4 regions of the Agrobacterium sp. DSM 25558 genome follow, and region 1 is predicted to be linked to each of the others. Evidence: predicted binding sites of a transcription regulator. Region 1 holds the regulator's gene; each other region holds the start of a gene.
What was found. The regulator PhoB, encoded in region 1, activates phosphate uptake and scavenging genes when phosphate is short. The targets are predictions, from matches to a motif close to TGTCATNNANCTGTCAT.
Positions count from the first base shown of each region.

Region 2: the regulator PhoB is predicted to act here: its motif matches at 1,518-1,534, upstream of DSM25558_RS05735 (acid phosphatase).
Region 3: the regulator PhoB is predicted to act here: its motif matches at 1,984-2,000, upstream of DSM25558_RS02005 (esterase-like activity of phytase family protein).
Region 4: the regulator PhoB is predicted to act here: its motif matches at 1,858-1,874, upstream of DSM25558_RS03860 (alkaline phosphatase).

Region 1 covers NZ_FMUD01000014.1:62,067-66,259, forward strand. Annotated here, with positions in the region: gene DSM25558_RS13575 (GcrA family cell cycle regulator) at 1-174, shown strand, start outside; gene DSM25558_RS13585 (DUF6481 family protein) at 857-1,246, opposite strand; gene DSM25558_RS13590 (hypothetical protein) at 1,284-1,505, opposite strand; gene DSM25558_RS13595 (cold-shock protein) at 1,736-1,945, opposite strand; gene phoB (phosphate regulon transcriptional regulator PhoB) at 2,326-3,009, opposite strand; gene phoU (phosphate signaling complex protein PhoU) at 3,041-3,757, opposite strand; gene pstB (phosphate ABC transporter ATP-binding protein PstB) at 3,852-4,193, opposite strand, start outside.
Region 2 covers NZ_FMUD01000004.1:168,841-173,033, reverse strand. Annotated here, with positions in the region: gene DSM25558_RS05745 (FecCD family ABC transporter permease) at 1-684, shown strand, start outside; gene DSM25558_RS05740 (ABC transporter ATP-binding protein) at 681-1,478, shown strand; gene DSM25558_RS05735 (acid phosphatase) at 1,615-3,591, shown strand; gene queC (7-cyano-7-deazaguanine synthase QueC) at 3,724-4,193, shown strand, end outside.
Region 3 covers NZ_FMUD01000001.1:394,939-399,131, forward strand. Annotated here, with positions in the region: gene DSM25558_RS02005 (esterase-like activity of phytase family protein) at 1-1,928, opposite strand, end outside; gene hupB (DNA-binding protein HupB) at 2,151-2,426, opposite strand; gene lon (endopeptidase La) at 2,628-4,193, opposite strand, start outside.
Region 4 covers NZ_FMUD01000003.1:41,446-45,638, reverse strand. Annotated here, with positions in the region: gene dnaK (molecular chaperone DnaK) at 1-1,577, opposite strand, end outside; gene DSM25558_RS03860 (alkaline phosphatase) at 1,932-3,689, shown strand; gene DSM25558_RS03855 (hypothetical protein) at 3,783-4,193, shown strand, end outside.

The DNA.
Region 1 (4,193 bases):
TCTCTTCGCCTGACGCTGACCGAATTGACCGAACGCACCTGCAAATGGCCGGTCGGCGACCCGCTGAAGGACGACTTCCACTTCTGCGGCTGCGAATCCCACGAGTCCTCGCCTTACTGCAAATTCCACGCGAAGATGGCCTACCAGCCTGTCAGCGAACGCCGTAGAGCCTAAAGATTACAACATTTTAAGAGGAGAGCGGGTCATTGGCCCGCTTTTTTAATGCCTGGAATTTGCCGTGTGCTTTTGATGGCGCAGGCAAGCTTTGCTCAGCGCATCAATGACCCCGCTATCTCTGTGATAAGCCAAGATATCACGCCACTCGTGCACGTCTTGCGCCGTGATAAGCTCCGGCAGGCGGCTTCGCACCTCGTCGTCTTCAGCCAAATGCTCGATAAAGCCGACGGTGACGGCAGTGTTGATCTCGTTATGCGGTGCTGCGAGACAATAGCGTGCGTAATCCAGGATAAGTCGGGGTTTTCTGTGTCTCCGCTTTTCACAGAGTCTTCAAACAACACGCGCAGCTCTATCCACGCCGCCATCGGCGACCAAGCCTGCTCAATATGTTTACGGATATCGGGTGCGGCCTCGATAGCCTTCCGACGCCATGTATTCATGTCATCCATCCAGCACTGTGTCTCACAGTCACATAGCTATTATATTTTGTGAGAGAATGTCACGGCAGATGGAGAGGCATTTCGTTGGAAACGTCCTCGACGATTTCTGCAAGGTGCAAGGCCTGCCTGCGGCATAAGCCGCAGGGCGCAACGTGCTTCAGCAGCACGGCGATGAGATGATCCAACCCGCCGGATCGCAGCCCTTCGCATGAACGGCTGCTGGATCCCGGGTGAATGCTTCAGCCCTGGCGGGCCTTGCGGTTGGCGTAACGACGGTCGCGTTCTGCCTTGCGGGCCGCTTCGTCTTCAACGACGCGGGCGATACGATTTTTTTCAGCCGCCTTGCGGGCGTCTTCTTCAGCGTTTGCTGCAGCTGCAAGCTCGGCTTCGCGTTCTGCGGCCTCTGCCTCAAGGCGACGTTTTTCCTCGCGCTTCTGCGCGTCTCGTTCAGCCTGACGCGCTCTGCGTGCTTCGGCAACAGCAATCTGCTCCGCCTGCTTTGCTTCGAGCGTCGGTGCGGCAGCTTCCTTGGCTTCGCGATAGGCCTTCAACAGAGCGGCCTTGGCTTCCGCGGCAGCGCCGCGACGTTCGGAAACTTCGTTGTTCTTGATATTTCTAGTGTTTCTCAAATCTCTATTCCAGTTGATGCGTCACGCCGACCGGGGGTCAGGATTTTTTGGCGCGTTTCGTTGGGATGATTGCGGGCTTCATGCTGTCGTCCAGTTCTTTCGCAAGCCGCGCTTCGCGCAACCGGATGGTCTTTTCGTCGCGAGCCTGGGCAATGGAGTTGAGTTCATCAACGGCACGGCCGCGCGCAAAAAACTGCGATTGCGTGGCACCGAAGGCGATTTCAGCCTGCTTGCGAGATTTGCTGTGAGCGTCAGACATGGATTTCCCTTCTTACCGCATCGCACTGAAAATCGGAATCGATTTTTTAAAAAGAACGATACGCAGATTTAGTCCCTGAAGCGTATTCGTGCATCTCGACGATGCAATACCTTCAAGCGCTTGGCCGCCGAGCGGCACAAAAAAAGGCCAGGCAACCTGCCTGACCTCGATTGGTCTCATGCTTTCAACAGTGCCAGTACATCCGTGGTCAATGGAAAGCAGATTCCGTATTATACAGCCTGCAGGTTGCAAGCAGACATTTTGCCCGACTTGTTGTCGCGCTCAAGGTCGTAGCTCAACTTCTGGCCTTCAACGATTTCGCGCATACCTGCACGCTCTACAGCGGAGATGTGTACGAATGCGTCTGTGCCGCCGTTGTCAGGCTGAATGAAGCCGAAGCCCTTGGTGGAGTTAAACCATTTTACTGTGCCTGTGGTCATAATGAACCCTTTCAAAGCATATGTTATAGATCGCAGGACAGAAGCCCTACGTGCGAGTACAGCGATTTTTTTGAAAGGAAGGGTTAGTTCAAAGCGCGGTGCTAATCGCGCGGTAACCAAAGCTCAGCAAGCAAAAGATCGATGAGCCATTGATAGACGGTTATCGCCCTATAGTCAAACCTATAATTCCGAAATTTTCAATTTAGGGTTTGACGGGCTTTTCATATCGATCCCAAAAGCCCGACCCGAAAGGGCTTTGTGGTACTTTCACGGGACAAGATAACGCAAGACACCGCCCCTTTCGGAGCGGTGTTATATTTAGATTAGCATGACGTATCTCGGTTTTCTGGTGGGAGCAAACCAATGCTCCCTGCCCCATATCAGGCTTCCATGGAATAACCCGCGCCGCGTACGGTACGGATGACATCCTGCATGTTGGAGAAGTTGAGCGCCTTGCGCAGGCGGCCGACATGGACGTCTACAGTGCGTTCATCCACATAGATATCGTGACCCCATACGCCATCAAGCAGTTGGGAGCGCGAGAAAACTCGACCGGGAGACACCATCAGGAATTCCAGCAGACGGAATTCGGTTGGTCCGAGCCGCACTTCACGGGTCTTGCGGTGAACGCGGTGGGTTTCGCGATCCAGCTCGATGTCACCGCATTTCAGAACCGAAGACAGAACCTCCGGGCGGGCGCGGCGCAACATGGCCTTGACGCGCGCCATCAGTTCCGGCGTGGAGAAGGGCTTGACCACGTAGTCGTCGGCACCGGTGGCCAGACCGCGCACCCGCTCGCTTTCCTCACCGCGTGCCGTCAACATGATGATCGGAAGCCGTTCGGTTTCAGGACGCATTCTCAGACGGCGGCAAAGCTCGATGCCGGAAACGCCCGGCAGCATCCAATCCAGGATCAAAAGATCCGGTGTGCGTTCCTGCAAGCGGATTTCCGCCTCGTCACCACGCGGTATAGTATCCACGTCGTAACCTTCGGATTCCAGATTGTATCGAAGAAGAACGCTCAACGCCTCTTCATCTTCGACAACTGCGATTTTCGGCACCATGGCTAGGGACTCCGCCAGTCTTATAAGGAATTCACTCGGTGACTGCGCCGAGCGTGTTGGAACTATCGTCCTTTGGACGTTCGCCTTCCGGCTGGCTGCCGGTGGCCATGTAGTAGATGGTTTCGGCGATGTTGGTGGCGTGGTCACCGATGCGCTCGATGTTCTTGGCGCAGAAGAGAAGATGCGTGCAGGTGGTGATGTTGCGCGGGTCTTCCATCATATAGGTCAACAGTTCGCGAAACAGCGATGTGTACATCGCGTCGATTTCTTCGTCGCGTTCACGGATGGCCTGGGCCTTTTCTACGGAGCGGGTCGAGTAAACGTCGAGGACTTCCTTGAGCTGGACCAGAGCCAGCTCCGAGAGATGCTCGATGCCACGCGCCAGCTTGCGCGGAACGCCGGTGCCGGAAACGGCCAGAACACGCTTGGCGGTGTTCTTGCCAAGATCGCCCACGCGTTCGAGATCGGCTGCGATGCGCAGCGTCCCGATGACTTCACGCAAGTCTGCGGCCATTGGCTGGCGCTTTGCGATGGTGACAATCGCCTTGTCGCCGATTTCGCGTTCGGCATGGTCCAGAATGGTGTCGTCCGAGATCACCTTCTGCGCCAGGGCGGAGTCCGAATTGACGAGCGCACGCACGGCGTCGGCGCACATCTGTTCGGCAAGGCCACCCATTTCGGCGATCCGGCGGGTGAGGAACTTCAGCTCGTCATCATAGGCGGACATGATGTGGGAATGTGTCGGCATGGTCGAATTCTCCAGTTTCGTGACGCCGCCCCGCAAGCCTGACCAGGCTCAAGCGGGTTGGCGTGGATGTCTCATCACACAACAGACAATGGGATCAGCCGAAGCGACCCATGATGTAGTCCTGCGTGCGCTGATCATCCGGGTTGGTGAACATCTTGTCGGTATCGTTCTCTTCGACCAGATGGCCGAGGTGGAACATGGCGGTACGCTGAGACACGCGGGCCGCCTGCTGCATGGAGTGGGTGACGATGACGATGGTATAGTTTGCGCGCAGTTCGTGGATCAGCTCCTCGACCTTGGCAGTCGCAATCGGGTCCAGCGCCGAGCAAGGCTCATCCATGAGGATGACTTCAGGCGAAACGGCAATGGCGCGGGCGATGCAAAGACGCTGCTGCTGACCGCCGGACAGACCGGTACCGGATTCGTGCAGCCGATC
Region 2 (4,193 bases), on a different contig from region 1:
TTCGCCATCGTGGTTCTGTCGCTGAAAGGCCCCATCGTTTCGGTCTTTGCGGTGGTCGCGGGGCTAGGCGTAGCGCTGTCTGTCTACGCACTCTCTTCTCGCAACGGTGTTGCGGGAACGCGGCTCATCCTCGTCGGGATCGGCGTTTCCGCGATGCTGGAGAGCATCATCGCCTACATCCTCTCCACTGCACCCGCGTGGAACCTGCAAGAGGCAATGCGGTGGCTGACGGGAAGCGTTAACGGCGCACAGCTATCTCAAGCACTTCCGCTTCTGCTGGGATTGATCGTTTTTGGCGGCCTGCTGCTTAGCCGCCGCCGGGATTTGGAGGCATTACGGTTGGGCGATGATACGGCAGCGGCGCTTGGCGTGCGTGTCGGCATCACCCGCATCGTGGTGATCGTCGCAGCCGTTGGCATGATTGCCTTTGCGACAGCCGTCACGGGACCGATCGCTTTTGTCGCATTTCTTGCAGGGCCGATCGCAGCCCGCATCGTCGGCAACAGCGGTTCTCTGCTCATTCCCGCAGCGCTGATCGGCGGATTGCTGGTGCTGGCCGGAGATTACGCCGGGCAATTTCTGCTACCAAGCCGCTATCCGGTCGGCGTGGTCACAGGCGCGCTGGGCGCACCCTATCTGATTTTCCTGATCATACGCGTCAACCGGACCGGAGGCTCGCTTTGACCGCTCATTCCCTGACTGCCAGCCAGCTCTCCGCCGGTTATGGCGATAACGTCATACTTGAGGGCCTCGATCTGACCATTCCGCCGGGCAAGATCACCGTCATCGTCGGTGCCAACGCCTGCGGTAAATCAACGCTTCTGCGCACCATGTCGCGGCTCATTTCTCCGCGCCGGGGACATGTGTTTCTGGACGGCAAGTCCATTCACAGCACGCCGCCCAGAAAGCTGGCGCGGACATTGGGCCTGCTTCCGCAATCTCCCATAGCACCAGAAGGCATAACTGTTGCCGATCTCGTCAGCCGTGGACGGCACCCGCATCAGGGATTGTTGTCACGCTGGACCAGTGCGGATGACGAAGCCGTTGCGGCAGCACTTGACGCGACGAAAACCTTCGAGCTTGCAGAGCGCCCGGTCGATGAACTCTCGGGCGGACAGAGGCAGCGGGTCTGGATTGCCATGGCGCTTGCACAACAAACCGAAATCCTTCTGCTGGATGAACCGACGACCTTTCTGGATATCAGCCATCAAGTGGAGGTTCTCGATCTTCTGACCGACCTGAACCATATCAGGGGCACAACCATCGTCATGGTCCTGCACGACCTCAACCTTGCTGCCCGCTATGCCGATCACCTCGTTGCAATGGCGGCGGGACGTCTTCATGTCACCGGTACGCCTGAACAGGTTTTGACAGAACAAAACGTCCGCGAAGTCTTCGGTCTGGAAAGCCGCATCATAGAAGACCCCACATCGGGCAGGCCCATCATGCTTCCCATTGGTCGCCACCGCATGGCATGATCGAAGAGCGAACGCCAGCTCCGATCAAACTTTGAATGCTGTAATCAAACTGTCATCAACCATGGGCATTTTGCCGACCATTGGCGACATCTGCTGTTGCACACTCAATTTGTACAAAATGAATAAGGAGGCTGTCATGGCCAATTTGGGCGCGTTCCCCTTGCTTCGTTCAGCGCTGCTGGCATCCGTGGCAGCGTTCGGCATCGCTTCCCATGCCCAAGCTTTCGACACATCTGAACCTTCAGGTGTCGGCTTCGGAATCAGCGTACCAACCCCACCTGTTCAGTATCCACTTCCGATCACCGAAAACTATCACAACCAGACAGGCAAAAATGCCAAGGGCGAAGAGGTTCGCGCCTATGATGACAAGGACAATCCGGTCATTGAACTCCTGTCCGGTTTCAATCGTATCTGGACGCTGGGTGATGAGAAATGGGCCGACGGTGGTGCCAATGGCGATGGTCCGACCGATTACAGCAAGGTGGAAGTTCTCAATCCGGATATCTGGATTGAAAACATGCGCTATGTTCTGTCCGTCACCGGCAAGAACCGTACGGATGCGGAAGCTCTCAATGCCTATCTGAACGACCGTCGTTCACAGGGTTATAGCGTGATCGAAGGCCTTGGGCCGTTGGCTGACTGGTACCGCGAGGGCGCGGGTGCCACCACCACCATCAACCACACGCTTGATGACTTCAACGTCAATGAGGTTATCACCAAGCGGGAAGACGATAAGGGCACGGAGGCTGGTGCGCCGGATTCCAAGTTGAAAGATTTCGTCGCCTTCATGAAGCTGATGCGTGGTCCGGAAGGGACGACGTCGCCAGCGAAGTACTTCTATTCGACACCACGCCCCTGGCGTATGAACGCCAAGGGCGAAGTCATCGAAACAGGCACCGAAACCATCGGTGACAAGACATTCGAGCGCTACGAGACCGAGCCTGACGTCACGGTGCCTGCCTTGCGATATGCGCGTGAAAATCGCGGTCGCGCCAAAGATGGTGGCTTTCCAAGTGGGCATACCAACGCGGCCTATCTCTCGGCCATCGCCTATGCTTACGCCGTTCCCGAGCGTTTTTCGGAATTGCTGACCAAGGCATCCGAGCTGGGTGATACCCGTATCGTGGCGGGCATGCACTCACCGCTCGATGTCATCGGCGGGCGGATCACCGCGACGGCCATCGCTGCTGCCATTTTACATGATCCGAAATTGGCGGATGCAAAGAAGGCTGCGCATGACGAGGTGCAAGCCTATTTGAGCAAACGTCTTCCGCAGGGGGAAAGCTTGAGGGACTATGCCCATAGTGCTGATATTTCCACTGACCGATTTGCCAATGACGCGCTCAACAAGGCGGATTTCCGCAAGCGTATGACCTACTCATTCAGCCGGGACACGGCTGCACCGCAAGCTGCGATGGTGGTGCCTGAAGGTGCCGAGGTGCTGCTGGAAACCCGCCTTCCCTATCTGGACGATGCACAACGACGCGCGGTTCTCTTCTCCACAGGCATAGAATCCGGCTATCCTCTACTGGACGATAGCAATGGCTGGGGCCGGATCAACCTTGTTGCCGCCGCCTCCGGTTACGGTTCGTTCAATGGTGATGTGACCGTGACGATGAATGCCGCAGCTGGCGGGTTCAATGCGCAAGATCGCTGGACTAACGATATTTCCGGGCCGGGCCGACTTGTGAAAACCGGAACGGGTGCGCTGGATCTTGACGGTGCCAACAGCTATTCCGGCGGTACTATACTGAAGGACGGAATACTGACCGCTGCATCCAGCACAGCGCTTGGAACCGGCAGCGTGCTGGTGTCTGGCGGAACGCTGAAGCTTGCAGCGTCAGAAGTAGTGAATGTCACCGGCGATTACAGCCAGACGGGTGGCACGCTTTCTCTGGATGCGAAGCACACTGCGCTGCACATCAAGGGCAAGGCTGTCATCGACGGAGCGGTACTTCAACTCAATTTCGAGGACGATGCTCCGGCGTCTGGATCGAGATTCGAAGTATTGTCGACGGATGGTCTCAGTGGCAACTTTGCGTCGATTGAAACGGGCGGCGTGACGGTACGCCCGGTCTACACCGGCACCACACTGTCCGTCATCGTAGAATAACCGGCGCATCACCTTTCATAGAGGTGCCGGTCCTAAAAGGCCGGTGCCTCTTCACAACGATCCCGACTTGCGCTAAAAGCCGCAACCGTAATCCGGTCGCAGCCCACCCGGTCAAAACAAGGGATCCAACCTATGAAAACCATCGTCATCTGCTCCGGCGGATTGGACTCCGTTTCGCTTGCGCATAAAATTGCAGCCGAAAACGAACTTATCGCACTCGTCTCCTTCGATTATGGCCAACGCCATAAAAAGGAACTGGACTTCGCAGCGCTCTGTGCAAGCCGCTTGGGTGTTCCACACCACATCATCGACGTCCGCACCATTGGCGCGCATCTGACAGGGTCCGCGCTGACGGATGACGTCGCGGTGCCCGATGGCCATTATGCCGAAGAAACAATGCGCTCGACGGTCGTTCCCAACCGCAATGCCATTATGCTGACAATTGCATTCGGCCTGGCTGCTGCCCAGCAGGCAGACGCCGTTGCCATTGCCGTTCATGGTGGCGACCACTTCATTTATCCTGATTGCCGTCCAGGTTTCATTGACAGTTTCAACGATATGCAGCGCCACGCGCTGGAAGGCTATGCAAACGTCAAGCTCTA
Region 3 (4,193 bases), on a different contig from region 1:
TCGCCGATCAGGTTGTCACGCTCCACGATGTAGACATTGTCGCCGTGGGCGGTGATTTCAGACAGGCCGACCCAACCATCCTTGGTCTTGTCCAGCGGATAGTGCACGGCACCCCACTCCTTGGACTTCAGATTGTAGGACACCAGCTTGACCATGCCCTTTTCGTTCTTACCCCATTCGCGCTGAACGGCCATCCACAGCGTGGCGTCATCGCCCTTGCCGATCAGGGTAATGCCTTCAAAGCCGAAACGGGTTTCGCCTTCCAGCAGGTCTTTAGGAAGAGCGATTTCGGTCTTGATCTCACCCTTGGCGGTGACGTTGTAAAGCGCATGTGGAACGAGCTTGTCGCTGTTGCCTTCGGACGCGACCCAGAAGCCGCCCTTGCCATCCAGCGTGATGCCTTCCATATCCAGCTTCTGCGCTGGCTGACCGTCACGCTTGACGCGCAGGACGCTGGTAATGACGGCAGGCTTCTTGGTTGCGTCGATCGTATAGATCGACGGCTGGTTACCGTAGACGGAGTCGGAGATGGCATAGAGAATGCCGTCCTTTTCCGCATCACCCACGAGGCCGGACAGAGCGCCCCAGCCAATGGGTGCACCATCGACTGTGACCGAGGTGAGTTGCGGGTAAGCCGCCTGCCCTTCCGAACGCTCATAGATCATGACATGCGAGCGTGCTGCACCGTCTTCCACCAGATCGGCTTCGTTGGCGGTGACCAGTAGGTTGCGCGATGGAATGGCGACGGCACCTTCAGGGGAAATGCCCGATGGAAGTATCTGTGTCAGCTGTGGCTCGCCGCCCGTGTCCTTGTAAACGCCGACGACAGATGCACGCTCGGCTAGAACGAAGAAATACTTATCGTTGCCGAATGTTGCTGCTTCCAAGCCTTCAGGCTCGATACCTTTCGCCTTTGAGCGCTTTTCCGGGTAATGGCCGATGGCCGCAACCGCATGCTCGAAGGAGGAGCCTGCTTCGTAAAGCAGCTTGCCGGTCTTGTCGAAAATGGTGAAGCCGCGCGAACCGCCCTGCCAGTCGCCCTCGTTGGCGATGACGATGCGGTTGTTGTCCAGCCACTTCACGGCGTCCGGCTCGCGCTTGCGCGCGTCCTGCTTGTCGGTGAACTTCAGCTGACCATCGGTCTTGGTATCGATGCCTGTCAGATCAACCGTACCGGCGGAAAAATGGCTCGTGACCTTGCCGCTTTTGCCGTCAACGATGACGATATGATTGTTTTCCTGAAGCGTCAGGGCAATCTCACCATTGGCGTTAATAGAGACGAATTCCGGCTCTGGATCCTCAGGAGAGATTTCGGCAAGACCGGTGACGTCGATCTTCTTCAGCGTCGAGCAATCCGGCGCGCCATCCTTCAGTCCGATGGTGACGAGGAAGCCTGCGGGCATCTGTGGAAGTGCGCCGTCATTGACCTCTTCATCGCGCTCGTTTTCGATGGCAATGGCAACGAAGCTCTTATCCGGAGAAACGGCAACGGAGTCCGGCTGACCCCCGAGTTCGCAGCTCGCCTCGATCTTCTTGGTCGCGATATCGACCGTGACCAGCTTACCCGACGGCTTCACGAAGCTCTCAGACGTGTTGACGCCCGCCAGAGCTTTTCCACCTGATACCGTAACCGAGGTCGGCTCGCCATCCATCATCAGCGCGCCAAGGGCCTTTGGAGCCTTTGCATCCTTGATGTCAACGAAACCGATGCCGCCAAGCGGGCTGTCGGAATAGATCAGCGTATTGCCATCTTCGCTGGCCGTGATGATTTCTGCAGACGTCGTCGTCTTCTCATCCTTATCGGCAGGAAGGTTCAACGCGACTGGAAACGACGAGACGCGGTTGAAGACCTGTTCGGCGGCGACGGGAAATGCGGCGGAAGCAAAAAGCGCTGCGGTCAACGCAGCACTCGAAAAACGAAATGTCATGGTGTCCCCTTCAGTGCACTGGAAAAATGCATGAGGGGGCTTTTGCGACATGGACGTGACAGGCCAATGACAATCAGAAGGTGATGATAAACAAAAAGCCCGGCTTGAAGCCGGGCTTTTCGCATTTCATCGGCGTTCTTTCGCAAAACTGCGCAAACAGCCGAATTTTCCTCGTAGACCTCGAAACCGTTCGCCCGCCGCGGGCAAACAGCCTCTTGAAACTTAGGAGTTTACAGCTTCCTTCAGGCCCTTGCCTGCGGAGAACTTTGGTACGTTGCGAGCCGGAATATCGACTTCTGCACCGGTGGATGGGTTACGACCCTTCGAAGCTTCGCGACGGCTGACAGTAAAGCTGCCGAAGCCAGCGAGACGAATATCGCCACCGCTCTTCAGTTCGTTCTGTACAGTTTCGAAAACTGCGTCGACCGCAGATGCGGCATCAGCCTTCGTAAGACCAGCCTTTTCGGCAACTGCAGAAACGAGCTCATTCTTGTTCATGTTTCCACCCCTTTCAATGGTTTGAAACGACTCAAATTGGATCGGCGCAGAATACTTATCTATTCGCGCACCGCCACCCAAAAGCGCCGGAATGGCCTGAAAAACAAGGGGTCCAGAGTTCTTTTCACAAAAAAGGCTGGCATTTCTGCCAGCCTTTCGACGATTTTGTGCTAATTTAGCATCATGATCTGCGGTCGCAACTCAATGCGCAATTGTCTGACCCGCATCATCGACGCCTTCAACAGTTGCAATTACAGGCGTCTCGATGCTGCCATCCCATTCGATCGGCTCTGGCATACGCACCAACGCATGACGCAGAACTTCACCCATGCGTGCGACCGGGATGATTTCCATCTCGTTCTTAACGTTGTCAGGAATCTCGGCCAAGTCCTTGGCATTCTCCTCAGGGATCAGCACCTTCTTGATGCCGCCACGAAGCGCTGCCAACAGCTTTTCCTTCAGACCGCCGATGGGCAGGATACGACCGCGAAGGGTGATTTCGCCCGTCATCGCAACGTTCTTGTCCACAGGAATACCGGTCATGATCGAAACGATGGCGGTTGCCATAGCAACACCTGCGGATGGACCATCCTTCGGTGTCGCACCTTCTGGAACGTGAACGTGGATGTCCGACTTGTCGAAACGAGGCGGCTCGATCCCGAAATCCACAGCGCGCGAGCGAACATAGGATGCCGCCGCCGAAATGGATTCCTTCATCACTTCCTTCAGGTTGCCGGTCACGGTCATGCGACCTTTGCCCGGCATCATGACGCCTTCGATCGTCAGCAATTCGCCGCCGACTTCCGTCCATGCCAGACCGGTAACGACACCAACCTGATCTTCGCCTTCTGCTTCACCGTGACGATATCTTGGAACACCAAGGTAATCGTTGATGTTCGCAGCCGTAACGGCAACAGACGTCGATTTACCCTTGATGATTTCGGTCACTGCCTTGCGGGCGAGTTTCATCAACTCACGCTCAAAGCTGCGAACACCGGCTTCGCGGGTATATTGCTGGCTAATGGCCATCAGGGCATCGTCGCTGACGGAAAACTCTTCCGGGCGCAACGCATGTTCCTTGATTGCCTTGGGCAGCAGGTGACGCTTGGCGATTTCGCGCTTTTCGTCTTCCGTGTAACCGGCAATGCGGATCACTTCCATACGGTCCATCAATGGGCCTGGAATGTTCAGCGTGTTGGCGGTGGTCACGAACATGACGTCCGACAGGTCGTATTCCACTTCGAGATAGTGGTCCATGAATGTGGAGTTCTGTTCCGGATCTAACACCTCCAGCAAAGCAGATGACGGATCGCCACGGAAGTCCTGGCCCATCTTGTCGATTTCATCGAGCAGGAAGAGCGGATTGGATTTCTTCGCCTTCTTCATCGACTGGACGATCTTGCCAGGCATGGAGCCGATATAGGTCCGACGATGGCCGCGGATTTCCGCTTCATCGCGAACGCCACCCAGGGCCATACGCACATATTCACGACCGGTTGCCTTGGCAATGGACTTCGCAAGCGAGGTCTTACCAACGCCTGGAGGACCAACGAGGCACAGGATCGGGCCGCGGATTTTCGAAGCACGGGCCTGCACGGCCAGATATTCGACAATGCGTTCCTTGACCTTGTCGAGGCCAAAATGATCCAGCTCAAGAACCGCTTCAGCCGCGTTCAGGTCCGTCTTGATCTTGGACTTCTTGCCCCATGGCAGACCAACCAACCAATCCAGATAGTTGCGCACGACGGTCGCTTCCGCAGACATCGG
Region 4 (4,193 bases), on a different contig from region 1:
GCGCGACGTTTCTTGTCGGTTTCGGCATTGGCCTCGGCGTCCTTCACCATCTTTTCGATGTCGGCGTCAGACAGGCCACCAGATGCCTGGATGCGGATCTGCTGTTCCTTGCCGGTGCCCTTGTCCTTGGCCGATACCTGCACGATGCCGTTGGCGTCGATATCGAAGGTGACTTCGATCTGCGGTACGCCGCGGGGTGCTGGTGGCAGGCCAACAAGGTCGAACTGACCAAGCGACTTGTTGTCGGCAGCCATTTCGCGCTCACCCTGGCTGACGCGGATCGTCACGGCAGACTGGCTGTCTTCAGCGGTCGAGAAGGTCTGGCTCTTCTTGGTCGGGATCGTCGTGTTACGGTCGATCAGACGTGTGAAGACGCCACCCAGTGTTTCGATGCCGAGCGACAAAGGCGTTACGTCGAGAAGCAGAACGTCCTTGACGTCACCCTGCAGAACGCCCGCCTGAATGGCGGCACCCATGGCAACAACTTCATCCGGGTTCACACCCTTATGTGGCTCCTTGCCGAACAGCTGCTTGACGATTTCCTGAACCTTGGGCATGCGGCTCATGCCACCGACGAGGACAACTTCTTCAATCTCGGCTGCCGTCAGACCGGCGTCCTTCAGCGCTGCCTTGCATGGTGCAACAGTGCGCTGAACGAGATCGTCCACGAGGCTTTCGAACTTGGAGCGCGTCAGCTTGAGCGTCAGGTGCTTAGGACCGGTCGCATCTGCCGTGATGAAAGGCAGGTTGATTTCGGTCTGCTGCGAAGACGAAAGCTCGATCTTTGCCTTTTCAGCAGCTTCCTTCAGGCGCTGAAGCGCAAGCTTGTCACCCTTCAGGTCGATGCCCTGATCTTTCTTGAATTCGCCGGCCAGATATTCGACCAAACGCATGTCGAAATCTTCACCGCCAAGGAACGTGTCGCCATTGGTGGATTTTACTTCGAAAACGCCGTCGCCGATTTCCAGAACGGAAATATCGAAGGTACCGCCACCCAAGTCGTAAACGGCAATCGTCTTGCCTTCCTTCTTGTCGAGGCCATAGGCCAAGGCAGCAGCCGTTGGCTCGTTGATGATGCGCAGAACTTCAAGACCAGCGATGCGGCCTGCATCCTTGGTTGCCTGGCGCTGCGCGTCGTTGAAGTAAGCAGGAACCGTGATAACGGCCTTCTCGACCTTTTCGCCGAGGTAGGATTCAGCGGTTTCCTTCATCTTCTGAAGGATCATGGCCGAAATCTGCGAAGGCGAGTAACCCTTGCCCTGCGCCTGTACCCATGCGTCACCGTTGTCGCCCTTGACGATCTCGAACGGAACGAGGCCCTTGTCCTTACCGACAGTCGGGTCTTCGTAACGGCGACCGATAAGGCGCTTTACGGCAAACAATGTGTTGGTTGGGTTGGTAACAGCCTGACGCTTTGCAGGCTGGCCGACCAGACGTTCGCCATCATCGCTGAACGCAACCATGGAAGGTGTCGTACGCGCGCCTTCGGCGTTTTCAATAACTTTAATATCCTTGCCGTCCATCACTGCAACGCAGGAGTTGGTCGTGCCAAGGTCGATACCGATTACTTTTGCCATTTTCTTCTCTCCTTGAAGCGAGTTGTCGGAACCCCGTGAGGCATTCCACTGACAACTCCTTGACTTGGATGGTCTTCGTGTTCGTGCAGCATTCTTCAACGCTGTTCTGGGGGGTATATAAGGAGCGATTTTTCCCGCTGCAAGGCGGATAGATGTGTCCATCGCAGCAAAAATCAAGAAATGCGCCTGCTGACAAAACGCATTGGGTGTCACAACGACCCGGGATACGTTGATAATGAGAAACAACCGGGTTGTACGGCACCGAAAAATTCCCGCCAACCGTCATGTCTCTGTCATGCGCAATCCCTATAGGCGGGAAGCCTTTCCATAAAACATCACTCTTTAGAGGTTATCATGCGCAAACTTTTCGCCGCATTCGTTGCCACCACCGTTCTTGCCGGTGCTGCACAGGCAGCAACGGTCTATCCCCTTGATCGAGCAACGATTCTCACCGGCTCTCCTTTTGATTTCAAAGTCGAGTTCAAGAATGTCGTAAAGCCTGAAGACGTCAAGATTACCGTCAATGGCCAGGACTACAAGGCTATCTTCGGCGCCGACGTCACCTTCACAGCCGAAGAAAAGGGCAAAGAGGACAAGGTCCTTGGTTCTGCCGTTACATTGCGCGGTTTGAAGATTGCCAAGGCTGGCGATTACAAAGTTGAAGTTTCTGCCGGTTCTGAAACTAAAAACGTCACATGGACTGTTTATGGCACAGGTGAAGCACCAAAGGCCAAGAACGTGATCTTCCTTTTGGGTGATGGTCTTTCCGTCGCGCACCGCACAGCGGCCCGCATCATGTCCAAGGGCATGACCGAAGGCAAGGCAAACGGCCGTCTCAACATGGACGAGATGGACCGTATGGCGTTCATCGGTACGTCTTCTACAGAAGCTGTAGCGACCGATAGTGCCAACACGATGTCGGCTTACATGACCGGCCACAAGACAGCCGTGAACGCTCTTGGCGTTTATGCCGACCGCACACCAGCAAGCCTCGATGACCCGAAGGTCGAAACCCTTGCAGAAGCCCTTCGCCGCCAGACGAAAAAGTCGATCGGCATCGTGACGACATCGGAACTGCAGGACGCGACACCTGCCGCCGTTGTGTCTCACACCCGCAAGCGCGGGGACAAGGCCGAAATCACCGGCATGATGTTCGATGTCAAGCCAGACGTGGTTCTCGGCGGTGGCTCTGCCTACTTCCTCGGCAAGGACACCCCCGGTTCGAAGCGCAAGGACGACAAAGACTATATCAAGCTGTTCCAGGATGCAGGCTACACGCTGGCAACCGACAAGAGCGAGCTTGAAAAGGCAGAAGGGTCCAACACCGGAAAGCTTCTCGGCCTGTTCCACACCGGCAACATGGATACCGTTCTCGACCGCAACTTCCTCAAAAAGGGCACCGTCGACAAGTTTCCGAATCAGCCCGGCCTGGTCGATATGACCACTGCTGCGCTTGGTGAGCTGTCGAAAAACCCGGAAGGCTTCTTCCTGATGGTCGAAGCTGCCAATATCGACAAGATGTCTCACCCGCTGGATTGGGATCGCGCCGTCGTTGAAACTATTGAATTCGACAAGGCCATTGGCGTTGCACGTGAATTCGCTGCGAAGAACCCCGATACGCTGATCGTCGTCACCGGTGACCACACGCACGGCGTCTCCATCATCGGAACCGTCGATGACGAAAAGCCAGGCGATGAAATGCGTGCCAAGGTCGGCACCTATGCCGAAGCCGGCTTCCCGAACTACGAAGACAAGGATGGCGATGGTTACCCTGACCGGATCGACGTCAGCCGCCGCCTGTTCCTGAATGCCAATAATGGCCCTGACCATTATGAAACATTCCGTCCGAAGATGGATGGTCCTTTCGTTCCGGCAATCCAGAACGAGAAGAAGGAATACATCGCCAACGAAGCCTACAAGAACGTACCCGGCGCAGTCTTCGTCCAGGGCAACATTCCCAAGGATGGCGACAGCGGCGTTCACGCTGTTGACGACATCGTTCTGCAGTCCACAGGCCCAGGCTCGGAAGAGTTCAAGGGATATATGGAGCAGAGCGACGTCTACCGCGTGCTGGCCGATGCTTTCGCTCTTGGCACCAAGCAGACGCAGTAAGAACGCTTGAACATTACGTGGTCCGGCTCGCATCATGCGGGCCGGATCGTCCTCGTTTCAGACTATACCGGACAGGTCGAACTGGAGATCGTCATGGCGCACCATTCCCGCATGTTCACGCGCAGGCATTCGCTCAAACTCGCCGCTCTATCGGGGGTAACGCTCTGCGCCGGGCGTGCATTCGCTGCACCATCGCCACTCACCTTCGATGAGATGTATGGCAAGATCGGCGTTCTAGGACTGGAATTTTCCGATAAGCTGAAACAGTTGACCGGCAAGGAAATCCGCATGAAGGGCTTTATGGCTCCTCCTTTAAAGGCAGAGGCCGCCTTTTTCGTGCTGACGGAAATCCCCATGGCGCTTTGCCCGTTCTGCTCGTCGGATTCGGACTGGCCGGACAATATCGTCGTCGTCTACCTCTCGGAAAAGCAGACCTTCGTGCAGCCAAGCACGACAATCGAAGTGACCGGAACTTTGGAGCACGGTTCATGGACCGACCCGGAG